DNA from 3 places in the Aeromicrobium sp. Leaf245 genome. Region 2 is predicted to be linked to each of the others. Evidence: predicted binding sites of a transcription regulator. Region 2 holds the regulator's gene; each other region holds the start of a gene.

Evidence for each region. Region 2 encodes HrcA, which represses chaperone genes, less so after heat shock. Its sites were predicted from a motif close to TTGGCACTCGNNNNNNNCGAGTGCCAA; they were not measured.
Region 1: the regulator HrcA is predicted to act here: its motif matches at 1,137-1,163, upstream of groL (chaperonin GroEL).
Region 3: the regulator HrcA is predicted to act here: its motif matches at 1,308-1,334, upstream of groES (co-chaperone GroES).

Annotation. Positions count from the first base shown of each region.
Region 1 covers NZ_OW824151.1:893,119-895,384, forward strand. The annotation lists gene NBW76_RS04440 (hypothetical protein) at 1-793, shown strand, start outside; gene NBW76_RS04445 (hypothetical protein) at 803-1,081, shown strand; gene groL (chaperonin GroEL) at 1,283-2,266, shown strand, end outside.
Region 2 covers NZ_OW824151.1:1,594,911-1,597,176, reverse strand. The annotation lists gene dnaJ (molecular chaperone DnaJ) at 1-814, opposite strand, end outside; gene hrcA (heat-inducible transcriptional repressor HrcA) at 830-1,867, opposite strand; gene NBW76_RS07840 (hypothetical protein) at 1,990-2,266, shown strand, end outside.
Region 3 covers NZ_OW824151.1:903,697-905,962, reverse strand. The annotation lists gene groL (chaperonin GroEL) at 1-690, opposite strand, end outside; gene groES (co-chaperone GroES) at 898-1,191, opposite strand; gene NBW76_RS04500 (methyltransferase domain-containing protein) at 1,420-2,266, shown strand, end outside.

The DNA of each region.
Region 1 (2,266 bases), 700 kb from region 2:
CTTCGTGTGGCTCGAGCTGGTCTCGCCCGACGCCGGCGACGTCGTCACGGTGCGCACCTGGGTGGCCACCTACGTGGTCGTCACGGTGCTGGGCGGTGTGCTGTTCGGCCCGCGCTGGTTCGACCGCGCCGACCCGTTCGACGTCTACAGCGCCTTCGTGGCTCGCCTCGCCCCGCTCGTGCGTGACCGCAGGTTCGACCCGCACGACCCGTTGCGCTCTCTGCCGCTGCTGCCCGTCGCGCCCGGCCTGGTGGCCGCGATCGCGGTGCTGCTGGGGTCCACGGCCTTCGACAGCTTCTCGGCGTCCGAGCGGTGGCAGTCGGGCTCGCACTCCACGCTCACGACGTCACTGGTGCTGCTGCTGTTCTGCGTCGTGGTCGGCGTGGCGTTCGTCGCGGCGTCGGTGGCCACGGGCGGGGTCACGCCACACGAGCGCCGGGCGCTGCCCGGACTGATGGCGCACTCGCTGGTGCCGATCGTCGTGGGCTACATCTTCGCCCACTACCTGACCTACCTGCTCGAGCGCGGCCAGGCCGCGGCGATCGACCTGCTCCAGCTCCTGGGGGTCGGCAACGGGCTGGAGGTCTCGTACTTCCTGTCCGAGCACCCGGACGTGCTGGCCGTCTACAAGGTCGGGTTCGTGGTGGCCGGGCACGTCGTGGCCGTCGTCGCGGCGCACGACCGGGCACTCGCGCTGCTGCCGCGTGCGCACCGGCTCACCGGCCAGCTCGCCATGCTCGTGCTCATGGTCGGCTACACGTTCACCGGCATCTACCTGCTCCTCTCGGTCTAGGCTCGACGGATGGAGCCGACGGTCGCGGGAGAGGTGCTGACGACGCACCCGGTGGCCGTGCTGGCCATCCCCGCGTTCATCCCGGTCGTGGTGATCGTCGCGACGGTCCTGTGGATCGCCCGCAAGGACCGGCTGGCGGAGGCCGCGGAGCACGAGGCCGGCGACCCTGTCGCTCCGGTCCTGCCCGTGCCGGTCCCCGTGGCCGCCGTCGATCCCACTCGCGGTGAGACCCGCGGCCGGCCCTGGCGCGACCGCCTCCCCCGCCTCGTCATCGGCGACGAGGACTGACCGGTCGTCCCGCGGGGCGGACTGGCACTCTCGGGACCCGATTGCCAGTCGTTGGTTAGCACTCCTATAGTGAGAGTGCTAGACATCAGACCGGCCCGGTGAGGGTCACGGCCGCAGCGGGAAGGGTTCGCCGCGGCGCAGGGCTCGTCCGTCGCGGGCACCGACCGGTCACACCCACCACGTCGAACCGGAGAGTTCCACATGGCCAAGACCATTGCGTTCAACGAAGAGGCCCGTCGCGGTCTCGAGCGCGGCATGAACCAGCTTGCCGACGCAGTCAAGGTGACGCTCGGCCCCAAGGGTCGCAACGTCGTGCTCGAGAAGAAGTGGGGCGCGCCCACGATCACCAACGACGGTGTCTCCATCGCCAAGGAGATCGAGCTCGAGGACCCCTACGAGAAGATCGGCGCCGAGCTCGTCAAGGAGGTCGCCAAGAAGACCGACGACGTCGCCGGTGACGGCACCACCACGGCCACCGTGCTGGCCCAGGCGCTCGTGCGCGAGGGTCTGCGCAACGTGGCCGCCGGCGCCAACCCGATGGGCCTGAAGAAGGGCATCGAGGCCGCCGTCGAGGCCATCAGCAGCCAGCTGCTGGGCATGGCCAAGGACGTCGAGACCAAGGAGCAGATCGCCTCCACCGCGTCCATCTCGGCCGCTGACCCCACGGTCGGCGAGATCATCGCCGAGGCCATGGACAAGGTCGGCAAGGAGGGCGTCATCACGGTCGAGGAGTCGAACACGTTCGGCCTCGACCTCGAGCTCACCGAGGGCATGCGCTTCGACAAGGGTCACCTGTCGGGCTACTTCGTCACCGACCCCGAGCGCATGGAGACGGTCCTCGAGGACCCCTACATCCTCATCGTCAACAGCAAGATCAGCTCGGTCAAGGACTTCGTCCCGGTGCTCGAGAAGGTCATGCAGTCGGGCAAGCCGCTCGCGATCATCGCCGAGGACGTCGAGGGCGAGGCCCTGGCCACCCTGATCGTCAACAAGATGCGCGGCACCTTCAAGTCGGTCGCCATCAAGGCCCCCGGCTTCGGTGACCGCCGCAAGGCCATGCTGGCCGACATCGCCATCCTCACCGGTGGCGAGGTCATCAGCGAGGAGGTCGGCCTCAAGCTCGAGAACGCCGACATCTCGCTGCTCGGCACGGCCCGCAAGGTCGTCACGACCAAGGACGAGACC
Region 2 (2,266 bases):
TCGGCAGGGTGACCTGGCAGCGCAGCTGGTCGCCCTTGCGGGTGAAGACGGGGTGACGGGCCACCTCGACCTCGATGTAGAGGTCGCCGGGGGGTCCTCCGCCGGGGCCGACCTCGCCCTCGCCGGCCAGCTGGATGCGGGTGCCCTGGTCGACGCCGGCAGGGATCGAGACGGTCAGCGAGCGACGCGACCTGACCCGGCCGTCGCCGTTGCACTCGTGGCACGGGTCGGGGATGACCGAGCCGAAGCCGTGGCAGGTCGGGCACGGGCGGGCGGTCCGGACGCTGCCCAGCGGCGTGCGCTGCACGTGCTGCACCTCGCCGTGCCCGTGGCACGTGCCGCAGGTGACGGCCTCGGAGTCATCCTCGGCCCCGCTGCCGTCGCAGCGCGTGCACACGACCGCCGTGTCGACCTTGATGTCGTGGGTGACGCCGAACGCGGCCTCCGCGAGGTCGACCTGCAGGCGCAGCAGGGCGTCCTGCCCGCGCTGGACGCGCGATCGCGGCCCGCGGGTGTTGCCCCCGCCGCCGAAGAACGCGTCCATGATGTCGTCGAAGCTGAAGCCGCCGCCGGCGAAGCCGCCCGCGCCGCCCCCGCCGCCGAGCGGGTTGCCGCCGCGGTCGTAGACCGACTTCTTCTGCGGGTCGGAGAGCACCTCGTAGGCGGTGGTGACCTCCTTGAAGCGGTCGGCCGCGTCGGGTGCGTCGTTCACGTCGGGGTGCAGCTGGCGCGCGAGCCGGCGGTACGCCTTCTTGAGCTCCTCGGGCGTCGCCGACCGGGACACGCCCAGCAGCTCGTAGTAGTCCTGTGCCATTGGTCCTCGTCCTGTTCAGCCGTCCGCCAGCTGTCGCCCGACGTAGCGGGCGACCGCGCCGACGGCGGCCATGGTTCCTGGATAGTCCATGCGGGTGGGTCCGAGCGTGCCCAACGTGGCGAGCGCCTGCTCGGGGGTGCCGTACGCCGAGGAGACGACGGCGGTGCCCGCCAGTCCCTCACTACCGGTCTCGAGGCCGATGCGCACGGTGGGGTCGGTGGTCGCCTCGCCGAGGAGCTTCAGGAGCACGACCTGCTCCTCGAGCGCCTCGAGGACGGGGCGGATCGAGGAGTCGAAGTCGCGGCCGAAGCGCGCCAGGTTGGCGGTGCCGCCGACGGCGATGCGCTCGTCGGACCGCTCGTCGGAGAACACGTGCGTGAGCGTGGTGACCACCGACGTGACGAGAGGCCGGTCGGTCTCGGCGAACGTGCCGATCACCTCGGCCAGGCGCAGCGACGCCTCGGGCAGCCGCTGCCCGATGGTGGCGGTCATGATGCGTGAGCGCACGTCGGACAGCAGCACGTCGCCCGGCGTGGACTCGAGCTCGACGACGCGCTGCTCCACCCGGCCGCTGCTGGTGATCACCACGAGCAGCACGCGTGCGTGCTCGAGCGCGACGACCTCGACGTGGCGCACGGTGGAGCGGGTCAGCGACGGGTACTGCACGATCGCGACCTGGTTGGTCAGCTGGGCCAGCACCTTGACGCTGCGCTGCACGACGTCGTCGACGTCGACCGCTCCCCCGAGGAAGGTCTCGATGGCGCGTCGCTCGGGCGTCGAGAGCGCCTTCACCTGGGACAGCCGGTCGACGAACAGCCGGTAGCCCTTGTCGGTGGGCACCCGGCCCGCGCTCGTGTGCGGCTGCGCGATGTAGCCCTCGTCCTCCAGGGCCGCCATGTCGTTGCGGATGGTCGCCGGCGAGACACCGAGCTGGTGCCGCTCCACGAGCGCCCGGGAGCCCACGGGCTCCTGGGTCTCGACGTAGTCCTCGACGATGGCGCGCAGCACCTCGAGGCGACGGTCGTCAGAGGCGAGTCTTCGGTCCTCCGGCACGGCGGTCTCCTCTCTGCTGATCGGGCCTGCTGGGTCGTGACGGCCCCGGGGCGCGCAGACGGGGCACGACGACGCGGCGTGGCGCTTTGGCACTCACCCAGGGCAAGTGCCAGTCTAACGAGGTGGGAGCAATCGGGAGCGAGGGAGAGGTCGTCTCGGTCACGGGCACCACGCGTACCCTCACCTACCGACCTCGTCGGGTCACCCTCTCCGACGGCACCTTCCTCATGCACGAGTCGCGCGGCGGCACCCTCAGCTCGGTCTGGGCCGCCGACCTCGGCGACCTGTTCGTCGAGGTGGTGCACCTGGGCCACGGCCCCCTGGGCGGCGAGCTGGTGCTGGTCGTCCCCGACGGCGACGTGGTCGCGCTCGGCGACCTCGTCCCCCCGCTCGACACGG
Region 3 (2,266 bases), 690 kb from region 2:
CTCGGCGACCGAGCTGATCTTGCCCTGGTTGACGAGCACGTAGGGGTCGTCGAGGACGGACTCCATGCGCTCGGTGTCGGTGACCATGTACGGCGAGAGGTAGCCCTTGTCGAACTGCATGCCCTCGGTGAAGTCGAGCTGCGTGCCGAGCGTGTTGGACTCCTCGACGGTGATGACGCCGTCCTTGCCGACCTTGTCGAACGCCTCGGCAATGAGCTCGCCGATGTGCGCGTCGCGCGAGGAGACGGTGGCGACGTCGGTCATGTCCTTGATGTCGTCGACGTCGCGGGCGATCTCGTGCAGCTTCTCGCTGACGGCCTTGACCGCGGCCTCGATGCCCTTCTTCAGGCCGACCGGGTTGGCGCCGGCGGCCACGGCGCGCAGGCCCTCGTGGACCATCGCCTGGGCGAGCACGGTGGCCGTGGTGGTGCCGTCACCGGCGACGTCGTTCGTCTTGGTGGCGACCTCCTTGGCCAGCTGGGCTCCGAGGTTCTCGAACGGGTCGTCGAGCTCGACCTCACGGGCGACGGTGACACCGTCGTTCGTGATCGTGGGGGCGCCCCACTTCTTGTCGAGCACGACGTAGCGGCCCTTGGGGCCGAGGGTGACCTTGACAGTGTTCGCGAGGGCGTCGACGCCCCGCTCGAGGGCGCGGCGTGCGTCCTCGTCGAACTCGAGGATCTTGGGCATGTGATGCCTTCCTACGCATGGATCAGATGGGGTGCCCGGCGAGTGCCGGACAGAGTGCGCCGGGAGACCCGGCGGGTGACGTCAGGCGGTTCTGACGTGCGTGGCGCCCGACTGGCAAGGCGCCGTCGCGACGGCGACCTTGGAGCGGAGCGGTCGCCGAGCGACGAGCAACGCCGCCAGCCGGGATGCCACGTGCGTCAGAACGCGTCAGGAGACGACGGCGAGGACATCGCGGGCGGAGAGGATGAGGAACTCCTCGCCCGAGTACTTGACCTCGGTTCCGCCGTACTTGCTGAAGATGACCTTGTCGCCGACGTTGACGTCGAGCGGGACGCGGTTGCCGGAGTCGTCGATGCGACCGGGGCCCACGGCCACGACCTCACCCTCCTGCGGCTTCTCCTGGGCGGTGTCCGGGATGACGAGTCCGGATGCGGTGGTCTGCTCGGCCTCGACGGCCTTGATGACGAGACGATCCTCGAGCGGCTTGATGGTGACCGACACTGGTCGACCTCCCCTTCAACGTTGGTGGAATGACGGATGGAACGTGATGGGTGTGCACGCCGTCGCGGGGGTCGTGCACGGTTGGCAGTCTCGGTACCCGAGTGCCAGTTCCGAATCTAGCACTCACCCCTACTGAGTGCTAAAGGGTGTTCGCCGTCGGCGGACGCACGATCGTCCGCCGACCTGCGAGGAGGGAGCGCCGTTCGTGGCGGCTGGTTGGATGGGCGCGTGGACCTGGCGACGTTCGAGCGGCTGCAGACCGACGAGGGACGGGCGCTGGTGGCCGAGGTGCACCAGCGGGCCGGGGTCGAGTCCGACCTCGCCCTGGGCACGCGGCTGCGCCGCGCCCACGACGTCGAGCTGGTGGCGGCGGCCGTCACGCAGAACCACCTGCGCGGGCTCGCGCGCACCAAGCTGGGCGACGACGCGGCGCGGATGTTCTTCACCCACGAGGCGCTGCAGCAGGCCACCCGTGGCTCGGTGGCCCGGCTGCGTGCCGAACGCCTCGCCGGCACGGGTGCCACGGCGGCACTCGACCTGGGCTGCGGCATCGGCTCGGACCTGCTCGCGCTCGCCCGCGCCGGCCTGCGGGTCCGGGGCGTGGAGCGCGACCCGGTGCGTGCCGCCATCGCCCGCGCCAACCTGGCCGCCCTCGACCTCGACGGCGAGGTGCTCTGCGCCGACGCCGCCGACGTTGACCCGACGGACGACGAGGTGGTGTTCCTCGACCCGGCCCGCCGCGACGACCGTGGCCGGGTGTTCGACCCCGAGGCGATGAGCCCGCCGTGGTCGGTCGTGGCGACACACCTGGCCGGTCGCGCGGTCGTGAAGACCCTCCCGGGCATCCCGCACGCGCTGGTCCCCACCGGCGTGGAGGCGCAGTGGGTCAGCGACGGCGGCGACCTGGTGGAGGCGTGCCTGTGGGGCGCCGGCCTCGACCTGACCGACCGCGCGCCGCGTCGCGCCACGGCCCTGCCCGGCGGTGACGACCTGGCCGGCGACGGCGCACCCGGCGACGTCGGCGAGCTGGGAGGCTGGCTGCACGAGCCGGACGACGCGGTGATCCGTGCCGGTC